Regions from separate parts of the Paenibacillus sp. FSL K6-3182 genome, predicted to be linked through region 1. Evidence: riboswitches for the same ligand, from Rfam matches in the RefSeq annotation. Region 1 holds a riboswitch; each other region holds the start of a gene.
The links. A riboswitch is a leader RNA that binds a small molecule or an ion and turns the genes downstream of it on or off. The one in region 1 is predicted to bind thiamine pyrophosphate.
Positions count from the first base shown of each region.

Region 1 (6,295 bases):
ATTGAAAGTTGCGCACAGTGCTCACCCAAGCGGATAGGCTGACATATTTTATAGGTAAGTAAGCCGTTTATACTTGCTTGAGGAGGATATACGCGTGAGCGATGCCAATAGCTGCATGACAAGCATTATTCTCGTTACCTACAATAAGCTTGAATACACGAAGCAATGTGTGGAGAGTGTTCGGAGACATACGCAGAGAGGCAGCTATGAGCTGATTATTGTAGATAATGGTTCGACGGATGATACGGTAAAATGGGCTAAAAGCGAGAGCGATATCATCGTAATCGACAATGGCTGCAATGCTGGTTTTCCTAAGGGCTGCAACCAAGGAATGGCCGCGGCCTCGGGCGATCTTCTGCTGCTGCTAAATAACGATACAATCGTAACGCCAAGCTGGCTTGACGGTCTCAAGCGCTGCTTATTTAGTGATGAACGAATCGGGGCGGTCAGCCCCGTTACGAATTCGGCTTCCTACTGGACGACGATCCCGGTCACCTATACGACGATAGATGAAATGGAGCTGTTTGCTTCGGCACTGCATGCCAACCCTGACAGAACAAAATGGGAGGAGCGCGTGAAGCTGGTCGGCTACTGCCTTTTGCTGCGGAGAGAAGCATGGGAGAAAACGGGATCGCTCGACGAAATCTTCGGTATCGGCAACTTTGAAGATGATGATTATAGCCTGCGGCTCCGGCTGGCGGGATATAAGCTGATGCTGTGCGGCGATACGTTTATTCATCATTACGGGAGCATCTCCTTTAGCTCAGAGCCAGAACAATATGTACAAAACTTCAGAAAAAATGCTATTGTTTTTATGTCCAAATGGGGCTTTGACCCTGGTGATGCAACGTATATACGAATGGATTTAAGTACCGTAATTGAGCGGGAATCGCATGAGTACAGACGCGAGAATTGCTCGATTATGGAAATAGGTTGCGGGTGCGGAGCTACGATATTGCATATGAAAAAGCATTTCTCAACCGCAATATGGTACGGAGTTGAACGTAACGAGCTGGCGGCTAGAGTAGCAGAAGCTTCGGGAATTACCGTATTCCGCTCGAATGATCCGAAGGATTGGAGGCTGCCTGTTGAAGGTTTTGACGGCATCGTAATCGGAGATGCTCATGCATACGGGACACCGCAAGCAATGAAAAGTCTAGTTCGACTTCTAAAGCCTGGCGGCTGGCTAGTCGGGTGTTTTGCCAATCGCTATTATTTCGACAATATTCGGCAATATTTAGATCCTGCTAATGCACAAGCACAGCATCAAGCGACATCACAGTACTCAGCAGAACAAGTTAGCCAGCTTTATTTGCAGGCCGGTTTTACCTATGTGAAGATTACACGTGCGGATAATAAACCGCAGGAGCAGCTAGAATACATCCATCTGCTAGAGCGGCTAACGTCTGAAGAGATGTCAAAAGAGCTGACAGCTGCTTATTTGCTCGTATATGGACGCCTTGCTTCTGCAGTAGAGATCCAAGATACGGCAGACTTAGAAGGTTCGAAGGCTGCTGAAGAAGCAAAGGTTGAATGGCTGGATGAGCATGTTGATCTAGGGCAATGACAGCGGGTGCAGGAGCTGCACGTTCTGGCTGCCGCATAGTAAGAGGATGAGTATCGCGGCTTGATGATAATCATTTTCAAAAAAAACTAGCATTAAATGCGGGTTTTGCTATACAATGAATGGTATTGACGAAACCGAATATGTTCCGGGGAGCTGGTTAGGCCGGCTGAGAGGGGATTTTCTATACAATTCCGACCCGTTAAACCTGATCTGGATAATGCCAGCGTAGGGACAGAAGCTCTGTTTTGCAAGCAGGCGAGATCAAATTGATCAAGCATTTGCTGTATAAACAGCTGCACAGCCAATGATATGGCGTCCTCCGGATTAGGGGGACGCTTTTTTTTGTTGCGATTAGAATGATGCAGCCATGGAACCGGATACTACGAGGAGTCGTCGCCTATAAGAATCGAAGCATGGAGAGGGGAACAACATCATGAATCAGAAAAAAACAGGGCATTTGTCGTGGAAAATCGTGGCCGCGATGCTAGTGTTCGTATTGGCGCTGGCAGGCTGCGGCGGTGGCGCTGGGAACAAGGGCGAACAGCCGAAAGAGCAAGAGGGAACAGCGGACAAGCCGCTAGAGAAGGTGCAGGTTGTACTCGACTGGACACCAAATACGAATCATACCGGACTTTATGTAGCTAGAGATAAAGGTTTTTTTAAGGAGCAAGGCTTGGATGTTGAAATTATTCAACCAGGACAAAGCGGTGCCGATCAAATGGTCGCTTCGGGCAATGTGCAGTTTGGCGTAAGCTATCAGGAGTCTGTCACGATGGCGAGAATTGCCGGCGTGCCGCTCGTATCGATCGCCGCTGTCATTCAGCACAACACCTCAGGTTTTGCTTCTCCGCTTGCAAAGGGAATCGATTCACCTGAGAAATTTGAAGGGAAAACGTATGGCGGCTGGGGCGCTCCTGTTGAGGAGGCGGTCATTCAATCGCTTATGCAGGAGAAGGGTGCAGATGTGAGCAAAGTAAATATGATAAGCATCGGCGACGGCGACTTTTTTACGGCAGTGAAACGGGATATTGATTTTGCATGGATTTACTACGCATGGACTGGCGTGGAAGCAGAGCTGCGCGGCGAGAAGATCAATATGGTTTATTTAACAGACTACAGCGACAAACTGGATTATTATACGCCGGTAATCGTGACGAACGAAGATTTGATTAAGAATAAGCCGGAAACAGTCAAAGCGTTTACTGCTGCCGTATCCAAGGGCTACCAATACGCGATCAGCAATGCGGAGGATGCAGCAGAAATTTTAATAAAAGCAGAGCCGGATTTGAACGCAGAGCTTGTGCGCGCCAGCCAAAAATGGTTAAGCTCCAAATATCAAGATGACGCGCCGCGCTGGGGCGAACAGAAGTTAAGCGTATGGGAAAACTATGCGGCATGGATGTTTGAGCACAAGCTGCTGGAGAAGGAGCTTGAAGCGGAGAAGGCATTTACGAACGAATTTTTACCACAATAAGCTATTCGAACATATGGAGGGCGGGAAAGCCCGCTCTCACTTACAACGATGAGAAAGAAGGAAATCAAATGGCAAACGCATTAGTAAGTATTCAAATATTACCGACAACGCCAGGCGGCGAAAGTGTTATTCCTTACGTGGATCGTGCAATTGAAATCATTAAAGCGGCAGGTGTTCCTTATCGTGTAGCACCGCTTGAAACGACGATGGAGGGTGAGCTGAGCCATCTGCTCAGCGTCGTGCAGTCGATGAGCGAGGCGATGGCGGAGATGGGCTGCCCGTCCGTTATTTCACAAATTAAAATTTACTACAATCCGGCAAACGGCGCTTCCATGGGCAGGCTGCTGGAGAAATATCCAGATGGGCAATAAGAAATCGATTTGGCCGAAAATTTGGAAGCCGGCAGCACTGCTGATCGTGCTGCTCGTCTGCTGGCAGGCAGCTGCATGGCTTGGATTATTTCAACAATGGGAGTTTCCATCACCAATTTCAATTGTACAAGAGGCCATCCAAATTTGGCCAAGGTTAATGATGCATACGGGAGCAACGGTGAAAATCATGCTGCTCGGCTTTGTGGGAGGATCGGCGGTGGGCTTCGTGCTCGCCGCTTTGCTGCATTTAATTCCTGGGGTTCGATCGGCAGTATACCCCTTGCTCGTGCTGTCGCAAAACGTTCCCATCATTGCGATCGCTCCAATTTTGACGATGCTGCTAGGTTATGGAATGCTGCCAAAGGTGCTGCTTGTGATCATGGTGTGTTTCTTCCCGATCACAGTTGCCATGCTGAGCGGCCTCATGAACACCGATGCGCAGCTTCGTAATTATTTGCAAATGATCGGCATTCGCAAATGGCAGTTGTTCTGGAGATTGGAGCTTCCTCATGCGATTGTTCATTTGTTTTCCGGCTTGAAAATTGCGGCCTCTTACAGCGTACTCAGTGCAGTTGTGGCCGAATGGATAGGCACGAACAAAGGACTTGGCGCATTTATGATCATCTCGTTCAAAGGCTTTATGCCTGATCGAGTGTTTGCAGCAGTTATCATTATTGTTGCGATCAGCTTGACGTTATTTGGGCTAATAACCTTAGCGGAGCGTCTTGTCATACGTTGGCGCCCTGAGAAAGAGGTGAGCTGACAGTGGTCAATCGTGCTGAGCATCATTCAGTGACGCTTCAAACGCAAAATATTCGAATGAAGTTTGGCAAAGGACAGATGAGCAAAGAAGTGCTTGGCGGGTTATCCATTTCAATAGCAGATGGGGAGTTCGTATCGATTGTAGGGCCGTCCGGCAGCGGAAAAACAACCTTGTTTCAAATTATCGGCGGTTTGGAACGTCCTACGGAAGGCGAAATTTGGATCGATGGCAAGCAAACGACGGGCGAACGCGGACATATTTCCTATATGCCGCAGCAATCGTCGCTGCTTCCATGGCAAACCGTTGCAGGCAATATAGAGTTGTCTCTTACGATCTCTGGCGTTGATAAAAAACTCGCGAAGGCGAGGACAAAGGAATGGCTCGAGCGAATCGGGCTGCAGGAATATGCGGATTCTTATCCGCATGTGCTCTCTGGAGGAATGCAGCAGCGGGTTTCTTTCCTCCGGGCACTGCTTGCTCCGCAGAATCTCATGCTGCTGGATGAACCGTTCGGCGCACTGGACGCCTTGACGCGGCAGCAAATGCAGCAGTGGCTTATGTCGATCTGGGAGCTGAACCGAAGATCGGTGCTGCTCGTTACCCATAGTATTGAAGAGGCTTTGTTTCTATCGGATCGGATTATTGTGCTGTCACCATCGCCGGCAGTGGTGCTGGAGGAATTTCAAGTCCCATTCGAGCGTCCGCGTCATGAGTCTTTATGGACAGACCCACGGTTTTATGCGATGAAGCAGCGCATTTATGATCTGCTTAAGACGGGTGCGAAGGAAGGAAACGTATAGATGGCGATACAAACAAGCAATGGTCCGCGCGAAGGGCAATTGTACTCGGAATCTCCTCAGCAGGAAGGCACATGCATAGACGCGCATATTCATATTGATTTGTATGAAGCAGAGCAGCGTGATGAGCTTCTAGAGCGTGCGTTCGCAGAAGGTGTAGCAGCTGTGATTGCCGTATCTATGCATTTGGAATCGTCTATTGTGAACCGTGACATTGCCCTGCGTTACGCAGGACGTGTGCACCCTGCTTATGGTTTCCACCCAGAGCAGCCCATACCTGCCGATAAGGAGCTTGATGAGCTATTCGATTGGATTCGTTTGCGTCATGAAGCAGGGGAACGGTTTGCAATTGGCGAAGTAGGGCTGCCGTATTATACGCGAACAGAAGCGCAGCAAGCTGGGGGAAATATCGTTTTTGATGAGAATCCATACCTGCAGCTGTTGGATCGGTTTGCTGCGCTGGCTGCCGAACTTGATCGTCCAATTGTATTGCATGCAGTATATGAGGACGCCGGCAAAGCTTGCGACATTTTGGAGCGGCATGGCGTTCGCAGAGCGCATTTTCATTGGTTCAAGGGCGATGCTGAGGTTATCCGCCGAATGGCGGCAAGCGGCTACATGGTGTCGGTAACGCCAGACGTCGCTTACGAGGCAGAAATACAGCAGCTTGTAAGAGAGTATCCCACTCAGCTGCTGATGGTGGAGACGGATGGGCCATGGCCGTTTGAGGGAATCTATGCGGGTCAGCAGACTCGGCCTGCAATGGCTGCAGATGCAGCAAAGCATATTGCGAATATAAAGCAGCTGCCAGCTGTGCAGGTTGCGGAAATAATGCTAGCCAATACTCGCCGCTTTTATGGACTCCTATAGTATTCCATTCATACAGAAAAGGCCGCTCCATCAGAATGAATAATCTGAGGATGCGGCCCTTTTATATTTAAAATACAAAAAAACATAGTGGTAGAGTCGACCTTTCATACCACTTTGTCCATTGCCACTTGCGCTTTCACAGCATACAAAGATAAGGACAGGGTAATAGATGGCAAGCCAAAGTGGACAGCAGAAAGGAGACAGACGATGGCACAGCTGACGAAACAACAATTTATTGAACAATTAGCTCCGACGGTTATAAGAATAAAGCGAGAAGGATCAACGATGTTTCCATCCGTACGTTTAGCGCAAAATGTACTTGAAACCGGCGGTGTTATTCACCCGTGGTACAACTTAGGCGGTATCAAGGTGGGCAGCGGACAGACGAATGCATATTGGCACGGAGAAGCGGTCGTTAAAGGAACATGGGAGGTCGTCGATGGCCGAAGCGAG
Region 1 is NZ_CP150265.1:3,254,270-3,260,564, forward strand. It holds gene MHH56_RS14020 (GerAB/ArcD/ProY family transporter) at 1-1, shown strand, start outside; gene MHH56_RS14025 (glycosyltransferase) at 95-1,567, shown strand; TPP riboswitch at 1,704-1,818, shown strand; gene MHH56_RS14030 (ABC transporter substrate-binding protein) at 2,001-3,041, shown strand; gene MHH56_RS14035 (MTH1187 family thiamine-binding protein) at 3,110-3,412, shown strand; gene MHH56_RS14040 (ABC transporter permease) at 3,402-4,175, shown strand; gene MHH56_RS14045 (ABC transporter ATP-binding protein) at 4,178-4,975, shown strand; gene MHH56_RS14050 (TatD family hydrolase) at 4,976-5,842, shown strand; gene MHH56_RS14055 (glucosaminidase domain-containing protein) at 6,050-6,295, shown strand, end outside.

Region 2 (6,295 bases), 1.4 Mb from region 1:
GTTCTGTTGAATTCAACATCAGGCTGACTTGGATTGCCGAATCCAATGTTGCGAAAATGGGCTCCCCCCCACTGTGCACCGTCAATGACAAACTCACTCAAATTAGCATCTGAGATATGCAATCCCGTTAAATTCACATCATTCATATTCATACCGCTAAGGTTACAACAGTTAAGCGTGACCTGCTCCGCACAAACATTTTTGAAGCTGGAAGCTGTAACATCTGAATTAACGATTGTCAGGATCTCTTTTTGATTTTCTAATTTCATATTTTTCCCTCCAAATTAACGTTTGAATTCTATTCTAGTTTAAATCAGCTGCTGATATCTGTCCAAAATAATATTCACAATTTCATGTATTGAAATAAATGACATATAGTAGATTTTATTACTGCACGGCGGATTCTTCAATCGAAAAAAGTATCCCTCGTTCCTCATTAGCTTGCAAACTAGCCTCAACACCATTTGGAAGTACAATCATGGGGTCCGTGTGACCAAAATCCGCATCACATATGATCGGAAAATCGTATCCTCTCGTTGCATTCTGCAGCAGCTCTTGCAATGAATCATCTTCATTAAATCCTACAATCGATTGGAATCTTCCAATAATGAGACCGGAAATTTGATCAAAGATACCCATCTGGCGAAATTGTGTAACATATCTATCAATTGTACTTGGCTGCTCACTCTCGTCTTCTTCCAGACACAAAATTTTGCCCTCGAAGCTTGGTAAATAGGGCGTACCTGCCAGCAGCAGAAGTGTACCCATATTCGCAGCTAGAATTGGTCCTCTCGCATGCCCCGGCTTTAAAATCTTCATGCCCGTATTAGGTATCGTCGCTCTAGGGCGTGAATCGTCAATGTCCCAGCTTAAATGTTCCTCTGTCCAATGATCGCTGGAGTCAATCATTCCTATTGGTGTATCTTTCATTAATGTTCTCACAAAGGAATGGTATGTAAAATCAATAAGTCCACCAAATTCTCCAAATTGCGGCATAATAGCAGGTCCCATAAATGTAATTAGATTTGTTTTCGCATGTATGCCTGCTAAAAGTGCAGTGATATCACTATACCCCATTATAATTTTTGGATGGCTGCTAATGAGCGAATAATCTAATTCTTCAAGCAGTTGATGTGAATTGTATCCCCCGATTGTAGCGATAATTGCTTTTACATCAGGGTCACGAATCATATGATGAAAATCTTCCAAACGATTATTTAGGCTGCCAGCCGTGTGACCTGTTCTCTTCCTGCTATGCTGTCCTGTAATTACTTTAAATCCCATATTTTCTAAAGCAGCTATTCCACGATTCAATCTGTTAGGGCAATAAAAAGCAACAGGCGAGGATGGTGAAACAATTCCAATGGTATCTCCGGGTTTTAGTTTATCGGGTTTCAAATGTAAGGATGTCAAGGAATAACCCTCCTAATCATTCTTTTTAAATAAATATATACAAATATTTGTAAGTTCTCAATCACTCTTACAATAAAAAAAAGCTGCCATTACGGCAGCCAATCACTCGAACTCAATACTCACATACAATAGGATTGTAGATTCCTCATCCTTTTTCGAGTTTTCACTCCACTGAGATTAAATAGACTTCATCCGATTATTCCTTGGATTATGCTCTACTTCTGCAAGCCCCAGCTTCTCCATCAATGGTGGAAGATACATTCCGAATCTGCCGCGCAACCCTTTTTTCAATCCATACCAGCCGCCAATCGGGTTTTCAGACGAGCGTCCCCATGCTTCAATAGTGCCCTCTTTAGCAGGCTTCTGCTCATCGGCGCTGCCAAGCTCAATCCAGTCACCATGTTGTTTGAGCATCGCGCTTAAGTCATCAATGCAGCGGAAATCATAATGCAAGACCGTCTTCCCAACTGTGCATACTAAAATTTCTTTACCATCTTTTTCATCCTTATAAATTTCATATTCAGATGTCTGAGGGGGTGTTTTTAATTTCCATGGGTTTTCTTTTGTACCTTCTGCCAACGCCATATGTATTCGCTCCTTTTGTAATCCACTCTTATTATGTACTTTATCTTTCAGATATCCTTCAGATGCTACTACATTCGATAAAAAAATTACTTTTCCTTTATGACGCAGTAGCACAGCAGCCGCTCGATGAGTTCAGTTTTACTTCTAACGGACATAGAGTCCGTTATTTGGCAGAAATCGCAGCCTTTTATAACGATTCGAGCCAAATAACGGCCTTCATGTCCGCAACCACGGCCAATAGAAGAGAAATAAAGCAAATAAGGCATCTGATGTCCGTTATTATCTAAAGCAACTTCCGCTTACGAAAGAATCTCCCACTTCGCCCATATTTCTTGCGGATTCAATTCGTATATATCATTTTCTCTAAACATCAACTGATGCATAATGAACTCTCTGCGAATGGTCGCGAAGTCGTCATGATAACCTTTGATAAATTCGTTAATCTCCTTCTCTGTATACTGTTTCCCTCTCGTCAAATGAGAAACCATATGCTGAAGCACGATCAATTTTTTCTTATGCTGAGCCGGCATATGCTTCAGCTTACCCTCAGCTGTAAAAAAGTTGCGGATGACTGAATCCTTCAGTTTCTTATTGCTATCCTCCAAATTGTCCACTCCCTTCTCTGTACCTGCATTCCGGTAAATGAGCTCCGCCGCCGCATTAGCGTTGCTCTTAATAAAATAATGGTTCAACGAAAAATAAATCGTGTTTTTCTCTCTGCGTTCATTAATTAAGCTGGCCTCTCTTAATTTGGTCGCATGATGTGTAATCGTAGCAGGCGTAACGCCTAATTTCTCTGCGAGCACCTGCCCATTAAGCTCACCTTCGGCCAGCATAATCAACAATTTAATTCTCGTCGGATCGGATAATGCCTTATGATAGGCTACCACCTTATCTAATTGCACCGTTCGCCACCTCTTCCTCCACCAAGCAAATTTAATTTACGTCTAATTAGATATTTATCTAATCAGATAATAATACGCCACCTATTATTTGTCAATCTCAATGTATCTCGATAGCATAAACAGTCAGCTTGGCGCATAAAAAAATGCTGACAGGTCTCTGCCTGCCAGCATGAAATAAACTCCTCTTACTCAACTACCATGCATCGTTAATTTTCCGAATACAGGTTGTCGTCATCCGCAATGCTCTGAATGTCCTCCGAGCTTATGCTGAAATAACCATAGTCCTCAGATTGCTGTTTCTTTAACGCTTTTTCTTTAAAAAACTTGGGGCTGCCCTCGCCTGCATCCTCATCATAAACGAGCAGAATACCGTCCGTTTTCCGAAACAGCAGCTCGTCCCTAGCCGTAAACTGCCAAATGCCATTATACGGCTGGTTGCTGACCGAAGCGTAATAATCGACCCCTTTTAAAACCTGCTGATAAAACTCCTTTTTATCATCCTTCCATTTCTCTTCCGGATTGCTGTATGCCGAAATAATTGAAAGTCTCAAATGAGGATAAATTTCCTTCAGCGCAATCACGACCTCGCACGCCCACAAATCCACGCCATATTGACCCGGGGTAATCACCCACTCAAGCCCATCTTCTATAAGCGGAACCAGCTTGCCTGTCAGCGCTTTTTTTATATAAACAATGCCCTCATGCTTCTGGCTAAAAATATTAAGCTCATGCGCTCGGTAGCCCGTTACGAGTAAATTTTTCATTTGTCCAACGCCTTTTCGGATAATTATGGTTTACATCTATCCAGTGTATGCTATAGTAGAAAAAATACAAATTGCATATAAACCTATTTATTTCACTAGGGGAGCCTACCGGCTGAGATGGAGCAACTGCTCCGGACCCTTGGAACCTGATCTGGATCATTCCAGCGGAGGGAAGTGGAGCAGCAAAGCATTCATCCATGCGCGCAAGCCTTGTGTGATCGTTAGACCCGCTCATTTCCCCTCGGAAATGGGTGGGTCTTTATTTGTTTACGGAGGGATGCGTATTACAGCTATAATCTCACTTCACCAAGTAAGCTACACCTACGACAAGCTTGCTGAAACATCTATACTGTCTAATCTTTCGCTTCAAGCCTACTCAGGTGAGTTTGTCTCTATCATCGGTGCTAGCGGCTCAGGCAAAAGCACTCTCTTTAAGCTCATGGCCGGATTGCTTCAGCCTAGCCTAGGTGAAATTAGGCTGCATGGCAAGCCTGCCCCCAATCGTCTCGGCAAAATTGCTTATATGCCGCAAAAGGATCTTCTTCTGCCATGGAGAACAATACTCGGCAATTGTCTGCTTCCACTTGAGCTGGCACGCAGCAATCCCCATTATACCACGATCCAAATCATAGAGCTGCTTGCTCGCTTCGGACTGGCAGGCTATGAACAAGCTTACCCTGACGAGTTGTCAGGCGGCATGCGACAGCGGGCAGCTTTTCTGCGCACGCTAGTAACCGGACAAGAGCTGCTGCTGCTGGACGAACCGTTTGGCGCGCTTGATGCCATGACCAAACGCGGCATGCATAAGTGGCTGCTCGAGCTGTGGAGCGATCTTGGAATAACAGTACTCTTTATCACACATGATCTTGAGGAAGCGATATTGCTGAGCGACCGCATTTATTTGTTGCCAGGTGCTGCTAGCGAAGCGCAAGGGATACAGGAAATAGTCGTTCCTTTGCCGAGACCAAGACACTATGAGCAAAATTATGAACCCGACTTCATCAAGCTGCGGCAAGATTTGGAGCGAAGACTGCATGCGCAAACCTCTAATTAACCAGTGGCTGAGCCATTACGGACTATTTATACTGCTGCTCTTTAGCTTACTGCTCGTTTGGCAAGCGGTCGCACAGCTCGGATTGGTTCCACCCTACATACTGCCGTCACCTAGCTCAATAGCTCAGGCATTAATCGAAGATGGCCATCTGCTGCTTGGCAAACATCTGCTGGCTACGCTTAAAGAAGTGTCCCTCGGTTTTCTATTGTCGATTATTATTGGGACTACGCTCGCAGCAGGCATGTACACTTTCCGAATACTGGAGAAGGCGCTGTACCCGTTTGTCGTCATCAGTCAGACCATCCCGCTTATCGCTCTGTCGCCAATTTTCATTATGTGGTTTGGCTATACGATTTGGAGCAAGGTCGCTGTTGTTTTTTTGACTGCTTTTTTCCCTATCGTTGTGAGCACCTATGACGGTCTTAAGAAAAGCGGTAGCGAATATGAAGAGCTGCTGCTGACAATGGGAGCAACTCGCTGGGGTATTTTCCGAAAAATACAAGTCCCCATCGCCCTACCGTCCTTCTTCTCAGGACTTAAGTTATCGATCGTTTATTGCGTTGTCGGCGCCACCATCGGTGAATGGCTTGGAGGCAGTGAAGGCCTAGGCTACTATAGCCGCCGAATGTCCAGCAATTTGAACGCCGATTCCATGTTTGCATCCGTTTTTCTGCTATCCCTCATTGGCATCTTATTATTTGCTGCCATTGTCCTATTGGAGAAATCAATACTAAAGAGAAAGAGGTTCAATACATGATCATCAAAGCAAAAATGAAATGGATAATTCCAATGCTTGCTTCTCTGCTGCTCGTGCTTAATGGGTGCAGCAGCAACGCTGCCCCAACTGAAAACAAGCCCGAGGACACTTCGACAAAACAAAATCCTCAGACTATTAGCATTATGCTCGACTGGTATCCAAATGCGGTGCATTCCTTCCTCTATGCGGCTCAAACAAACGGTTATTTTGCGAAGCATGGTTTAGAGGTTAACATTCAAATGCCCGCGGATACTAATGATGCGTTGAAGCTAGTGGCTGCCGGCAAGGTTGATTTGGCGCTCAGCTACCAGCCACAGGTATTGATGGCTCGCGGCGAGGATATTCCTGTTAAATCCATTGCAGCAATCGTCAGGCATCCGCTTAATCATCTAATGGTACCAGAAGGCGGAAGCGCCAAATCACCAAAGGACCTTGTTGGTAAAAAGGTCGGCTTCTCCTCCATCCCTCTGTATGAAGCAATGATGCGCACCATGATTAAGCATGACGGCGGTGACCCGCAAAATGTGGAAATGATTGACGTTGGTTTTTCCTTTATTCCAGCTATAGCAACCAAGAAGGTAGATGCGATCATCGGCGGATTTATTAATCATGAGCAATTGCTGCTTGCCAAGGAAGGGCATCCCATGACGGCGATAAACCCAACTGATTTTGGCGTGCCGGATTATTACGAGCTTGTGCTTGTAGCAAGTGAGCAAGGACTAGCTGAGAAGCAGGCGTTGTTCAAAAGCTTCATCGCAGCCATTACGGAGGGTCAACAATTTGTAGCTGAAAATAAACAAAAATCGTTGTCGATTTT
Region 2 is NZ_CP150265.1:4,697,831-4,704,125, forward strand. It holds gene MHH56_RS20940 (pentapeptide repeat-containing protein) at 1-269, opposite strand, end outside; gene MHH56_RS20945 (S66 peptidase family protein) at 388-1,413, opposite strand; gene MHH56_RS20950 (DUF6855 family protein) at 1,591-2,112, opposite strand; gene MHH56_RS20955 (metalloregulator ArsR/SmtB family transcription factor) at 2,298-2,903, opposite strand; gene MHH56_RS20960 (DUF1273 domain-containing protein) at 3,110-3,667, opposite strand; TPP riboswitch at 3,755-3,857, shown strand; gene MHH56_RS20965 (ABC transporter ATP-binding protein) at 3,945-4,721, shown strand; gene MHH56_RS20970 (ABC transporter permease) at 4,702-5,478, shown strand; gene MHH56_RS20975 (ABC transporter substrate-binding protein) at 5,475-6,295, shown strand, end outside.
Region 2: linked by a shared signal. The riboswitch ahead of MHH56_RS20965 (ABC transporter ATP-binding protein) and the one ahead of MHH56_RS14030 (ABC transporter substrate-binding protein) in region 1 are both predicted to bind thiamine pyrophosphate.

Region 3 (6,295 bases), 2.0 Mb from region 1:
GAGCGAATTGACGGAAGCGGTTATCCGCGCGGAATCAAAGGCAATGAAATTCATGATTATGCAAAGTGGATCGGGTTGGTCGATTCGTATGACGCCATGACAACAAATCGCGTCTACAGTGCTCCAATGCTTCCACATCACGCGATTGAGCGGCTTTATGCCGGTACGGGAACGTTATACGAGCAGCGAATGCTGCAGCTGTTCCGCGATAAGGTTGCTATTTACCCGATTGGAATAACAGTTAAGCTGCAAACAGGAGAGTCGGGTATCGTAGCAGATCTTAATCATTCTTACCCGCATCGACCTATTATTCGTATTCTATATAATGAAGCGGGCGAGGAACTGAAATCGCCTTACGAGATCGATTTGTCGAAGCAGCTCACGATGATGATCGTCAGCGTGAACGATGACGCGAGCGAAGTGCAGTTTGCCTCAGGCATTTAACGAAAGACAGATTGGGAGCCGCTTAGGGCTCCTTTTTGCTTCTTTTTTTGCCGTTTTATTTGCTTCCTTTGCAGTCGCGCATTACAATAACTAAAGAATGATTCATTCCAGAAAATAAGTCAGGTGCTGAAGAAAAATGAACACAATACAATTTCAACAATCAAGAACACCGTTATCCACACTTTCGCCAACGAATGATCCGTGGGATCCCATTCGTTCGTTGCAGCAATATGGAAGACATCGCTTAACAAGCGTCGAAATGACCGTTTCCAACTTATGCAATATGCGATGCGAGCATTGTGCTGTTGGAGATACACTTGTAATGACAGAACCCGCCAAGCTGCCGCTTAAGCAGATGCTGGACCGACTGGATGAAGTGGAGCATCTCGAAACGATAAGCATTACAGGCGGGGAGCCATCCTTCTCCGACCGAACGGTTCGTGATTACATGGTGCCGTTGCTTCAATACGCCCGCAGCCGCGGCATTCGCTCCCAAATCAATTCGAACGTGACGCTGCCTTACAGCCGTTATGAGCAGCTAGCTCCTTATCTAGATGTCATGCACATTTCGTTTAACTACACGTCTCCGGAAGATTTTCATCAAATTGGTTTTGCGAAAGCCAATCATCATGTATCGCTCGAAGCCGCGACCAAGCTTTATGAACGAATGATCGAAAACACGCGTCGCCTTAGCGAGACAGGTGTACTCGTTTCTGCGGAGTCTATGATCAATTACAAAACGTATAACAAAATTGATGAGATTCATCAGCTGATTGTGGATATGGGATGTCAGAGGCATGAGGTGCATCCGATGTATCCTAGCTCCTTTGCGAAGGATTTACCGGTTCTCTCACGCGAGCAAATGCTGGAAGCTATTGAACGCTTGCTGAAAGCGCGAGATCAATCCATTTGGATGCTGTTCGGCACACTTCCCTTTTATCCATGCAGTGACAGCAAATCAGAACGTGAACTGCTGCGAAGATTAGCGAATGAGCCAAATGTAACGGTACGCAACGATCCTGACGGCCGCAATCGGCTGAACGTAAATTTGTTTACAGGCGATGTATTTGTAACCGACTTTTCTGATGTGCCCGCTTTTGGCAACATCGGTTCGTCCAAATTGGAGGATTTATTTGATAAATGGCTGGACCATTCCCTTGCGCAAAGTGTGAATTGTCACTGCCCGGTCGCTTCATGCTGCGGACCTAACCTCCTTGTTAAGGATATGTACTATAAAGATGTTAATTTCCATGAGCGCAGCGCAGTGCTGGATTAGTATGAAAGAGCTGGTTTAAGAGTAGCGTAAAGTGCATATAAAAGAATAGAGAGGAGGAGAAGCTGTGTCTATTAAGACAATCGTATTTATCGCTTTAGGGTTATTGCTGCTCTATCTGTTTTTTACGGTAGGTGCTCCTTTCTTGCTTGCGCTTGTTGTAGCTATTTTTCTTGAGCCGCTTAATCAGCTGTTTATGAAAAAATTCCGAATGAATCGGCTGGTGGCAGCTACAATATCAAGCAGCCTCTTTACGGTTATTCTGATCGGACTAATCGCGCTGCTTGGCGTGAAAGTGGTAGCCGAATTGATAGCCTTTTTCAAAAAAGTGCCCCAATACTTCGAAAATGCCAATGGGATGGTAGACGATCTCATGTTTCAGGCACAATCGTTATATCAAAACTTCCCTCCTGACGCCATTGAAACGTTAGAGAAATGGCTAATGGAGCTAACGAGTACATTAACGAAAATGGTAGGTACGTTATCGAACACCGTTATCGCTTTCGCTTCAAGCATCCCGGGCATGTTCATCTTCTTTATCGTTTTCTTGGTAGCGGTATACATGATGAGCTTTAGTCTAAATACGATGAAGGCAACGGTGCTTTCATTATTTGAAGAAAAATCGCAGCCACAGGTCAATGATGTGCTGAACAATCTCAAAAAGTCGATTTTTGGTTTCTTGCGTTCGCAGTTTATTTTGAGTGCACTCACCTACATCATTTCGTTGATCGGTTTGCTCATACTTAATGTCAAATATCCGCTTGCTATCGCGCTGCTTATTATCATTGTTGATATTATGCCGATTCTTGGAACAGGTTCTGTACTTGTGCCATGGGGAAGTTATTTGCTGCTGACGGGCAATGTTTTTGTAGGGGTAGGGCTAATTATTCTATTTCTAGTTATTACCGTATTCCGCCGCATCGTAGAGCCTAAAATTCTCGGAGATTCTGTAGGGATCGGCTCATTGTCAGCGCTTGTAAGTTTATATGTCGGCTTCAAGCTCGTCGGTGTTATCGGTGTATTCATCGGACCGCTTGTCGTGATCATCTATATGGCAGCTCGAAGAGCTGGACTGTTCCAAATGAAATTCAAGCTATAGCCTTGGAAAAGCCGTGCCAAAGCCGTTGCTAGATACGTATGATACTGCAAAAAAAGCAGATCATGCAGGAGGCATACGAATAGATGGCACCCATTAAAGTTGCAATTGTAACACCAGGCTCCTTCCCGATTCCTTCATCAGGGAGCAGCTCGGTTGAGCGAGTGGTAGAGAAATTTGCCCCGCTGCTTAAGCCTTACGCGGAACCTCGTATATTTGGAAGACTGAGCAAGCGATTGCCTCGTCAAGGACAATTTAACGGTGTTGTATGTGAACGGTTTGCAGCGGGCAATAAGCAGCGATATATTCAAGAGGTAGGGCGTGCGGTTCACCGTTTTTCTCCTCACGTCATCGACGTCGAGAATCGTCCCCAATTTGTGCTGACGATGAAGCGATTGAATCCAGGCAAACGAGTCTGGCTTTATTTGCATTCCTCCACCTTCATTTCACCCTCCTATATTTCTTCTGCAAACTTGCATAAGTGCTTGCAGGCAGCAGATAGAATCATCGTAAATAGCGAGTTTCTAAGGCGAATTGTAGTGTCGAAAGCGCCAGAGGTCGCTTCGAAGCTGCGAGTCATTTATCCTGGGGTAGATACGGGCAGGTTCCCTTCACAATATTCCTCCGAAGGAGCCGCTAAACGGGAGAGTTTAAGGCAAAAGAGAGGATTGAATGGTAAAAAAGTGGTGCTTTTTATGGGGAGGCTTATTCCGCTTAAGGGCGTTCATCATCTTCTCAATATCGTGCCGCAGCTTGCCAAAAGCCATCCGGAGCTCGTCGTTATCATCGTAGGGAGCCCATTTTATGGCTCGCATCGCAAAACGGCTTATGCTCGCAAGCTTGAACAGCTTGGACGCAAATGTCCGGGTCATGTTCGTTTTGTGCCCTACGTGCCGCATTCGGAAGTGCCCAGCTGGATGCTCGTTGCCGATGTAGCGGTCGTTCCATCTGGACAGAGGGAGGCATTTGGGCTCGTTAATGTCGAGGCGATGTCCTGCGGCGTTCCGGTAGTCGCAACACGTGCAGGCGGAATGAAAGAAATTATCCGTAATGGCGAAACGGGTTATTTGGTCAATCAGCTTCATATCGAGCGAGAGCTGCGAGAAAAGCTGCATCTGCTGCTTCGCGATAAACAGCTCAGGCAGAAGCTGGGGCGCCGCAGCCGCGAGCGTGTGGAGCAGACATTTACATGGCGTCACACCGCTGATCGATGGGTAAGGCTGCTGAAGGAAAGCGGACTGTAGCAGGCTGTGTTTTTCCGCGGTTTGGAAAATAGAGGGTTGACACCCTTCTTTACTAAACGGTATAGTCAAACAAGGAAATCCACTAGGGGCGCCGTAATGGCTGAGATAAAGCGAATCGCTTTGGTCCCTTTGAACCTGATCTGGGTTATGCCAGCGTAGGAAAGTGGGATTGTGCGTTTATGCTTTGCGCGTGAAAGCTCTGCCGGAATCTGCTGAAGCCTCAGCTTATGCGGCAAGACTTTATCTGCTTAAGGGGAACCCTTGCAAGATAACACTCGCATGACGACACTCTTCGACCGCTCCTTTGCTGGAGCGGTTTTTTTGTTTGGCGCCAGTGAATCGATAAAGCTTTGTGGCCGCCATGCACGCTCCAGCAATTGCAGCTCTTGTAGCAGCCTAGCTACTTGTATAGCAGCGGTGTTTTAAACTTTCTCATATGCTTGCGTATGCCTCCAGGAGGAATTCTATTATTCCATTAGGAGGTTTTTGTTATGTCTATTTTTTCTACTCCGCTTCCGGGCAGCCGCAAGGTGTACGTCGAGGGCTCAAAGGGAAACATCCGTGTTCCGATGAGAGAAATTGCACTTGAAGCTAGTACTGGCAGAAATGGTGAAGAGCTGCCGAATGAACCTGTAAGAGTTTATGATGCAAGCGGTCCTTATACCGATGAAACGTATGAGGCAGATGTTCGGCGTGGTTTGCCCGGTATTCGCAGCGAATGGATTTTGCAGCGTGGTGATGTAGAGCCCTATGAGGGCAGGGAAATCAAACCTGAGGATAATGGATTTATTTCGGCTGAAAAAGCAGAGCAGCGAGGCGCGGAACGATTCCCGGGGTTAACGAGGAAACCGCTTCGTGCCAAAACAGGGCAAAATGTTACGCAGCTTCATTACGCCCGCAAAGGGATCATTACTTCTGAGATGGAATACATCGCTATTCGCGAAGGGATGAGTGCAGAGTTTGTGCGCAGCGAAATCGCGGCCGGCCGTGCCATTATTCCAACGAACATCAACCATCCAGAAAGTGAGCCGATGATTATTGGGCGGCAGTTTCACGTTAAAATCAATGCTAATATCGGCAACTCTGCTGTAGCATCTTCGATTGAAGAGGAAGTGGAGAAGATGACTTGGGCGACGCGCTGGGGAGCCGATACGATTATGGATTTGTCCACGGGGAAAAACATCCATACGACGCGGGAGTGGATCGTGCGGAATTCACCAGTTCCAGTTGGCACAGTGCCCATTTATCAGGCGCTGGAGAAAGTGAACGGCAAAGCAGAAGACCTTTGCTGGGAAGTATTCCGCGATACACTTATTGAACAAGCCGAGCAGGGCGTTGATTATTTTACGATTCATGCTGGTGTGCTGCTGCGCTATATACCACTCACGGCAAAGCGCGTTACGGGCATTGTCTCGCGAGGCGGATCAATTATGGCAGCTTGGTGCCTGGCACATCATAAGGAGAATTTCCTATATACGCATTTTGAAGACATTTGTGAAATTATGAAAGCATACGACGTATCATTCTCGCTCGGTGACGGCCTGAGACCCGGTTCTATAGCAGATGCCAATGACGCTGCTCAGTTTGCTGAGCTGGATACGCTTGGTGAGCTAACGAAGATCGCATGGAAACATGATGTACAAGTGATGATTGAAGGCCCTGGCCATGTGCCTATGCATTTGATCAAAGAAAATATGGATCGTCAGCTGGAAGTATGCGATGAAGCGCCTTTCTATACATTAGGACCGCTAACGACCGATATCGCGCCAGGCTATGATCATATTACTTCGGCAATTGGAGCTGCGATGATTGGATGGTTCGGCACGGCGATGCTTTGTTATGTAACACCGAAGGAGCACCTTGGGCTCCCGAATAAGGAGGATGTGAAGGAAGGCGTTATTACTTACAAAATCGCAGCGCATGCGGCTGACTTGGCGAAAGGGCACCAGGGAGCGAAGCTGCGTGATGATGCATTGTCCAAAGCGCGATTCGAGTTTCGTTGGCGTGATCAATTCCATCTGTCGCTTGATCCAGAGCGTGCGATGGCTTACCACGATGAGACGCTTCCGGCAGATGCAGCTAAATCTGCTCATTTCTGCTCCATGTGCGGGCCGAAATTTTGCAGCATGCGAATCACTCAAGATATAAGAGAGTATGCCGCGCAAAACGATATGGAAACAACGGAAGCCATTGAAGCGGGGATGAAGGAAAAATCAGATGCATTCAAGGCGGCAGGGA
Region 3 is NZ_CP150265.1:5,287,183-5,293,477, reverse strand. It holds gene MHH56_RS23385 (HD-GYP domain-containing protein) at 1-444, shown strand, start outside; gene yfkAB (radical SAM/CxCxxxxC motif protein YfkAB) at 581-1,720, shown strand; gene ytvI (sporulation integral membrane protein YtvI) at 1,785-2,816, shown strand; gene MHH56_RS23370 (glycosyltransferase family 4 protein) at 2,900-4,057, shown strand; TPP riboswitch at 4,132-4,236, shown strand; gene thiC (phosphomethylpyrimidine synthase ThiC) at 4,549-6,295, shown strand, end outside.
Region 3: linked by a shared signal. The riboswitch ahead of thiC (phosphomethylpyrimidine synthase ThiC) and the one ahead of MHH56_RS14030 (ABC transporter substrate-binding protein) in region 1 are both predicted to bind thiamine pyrophosphate.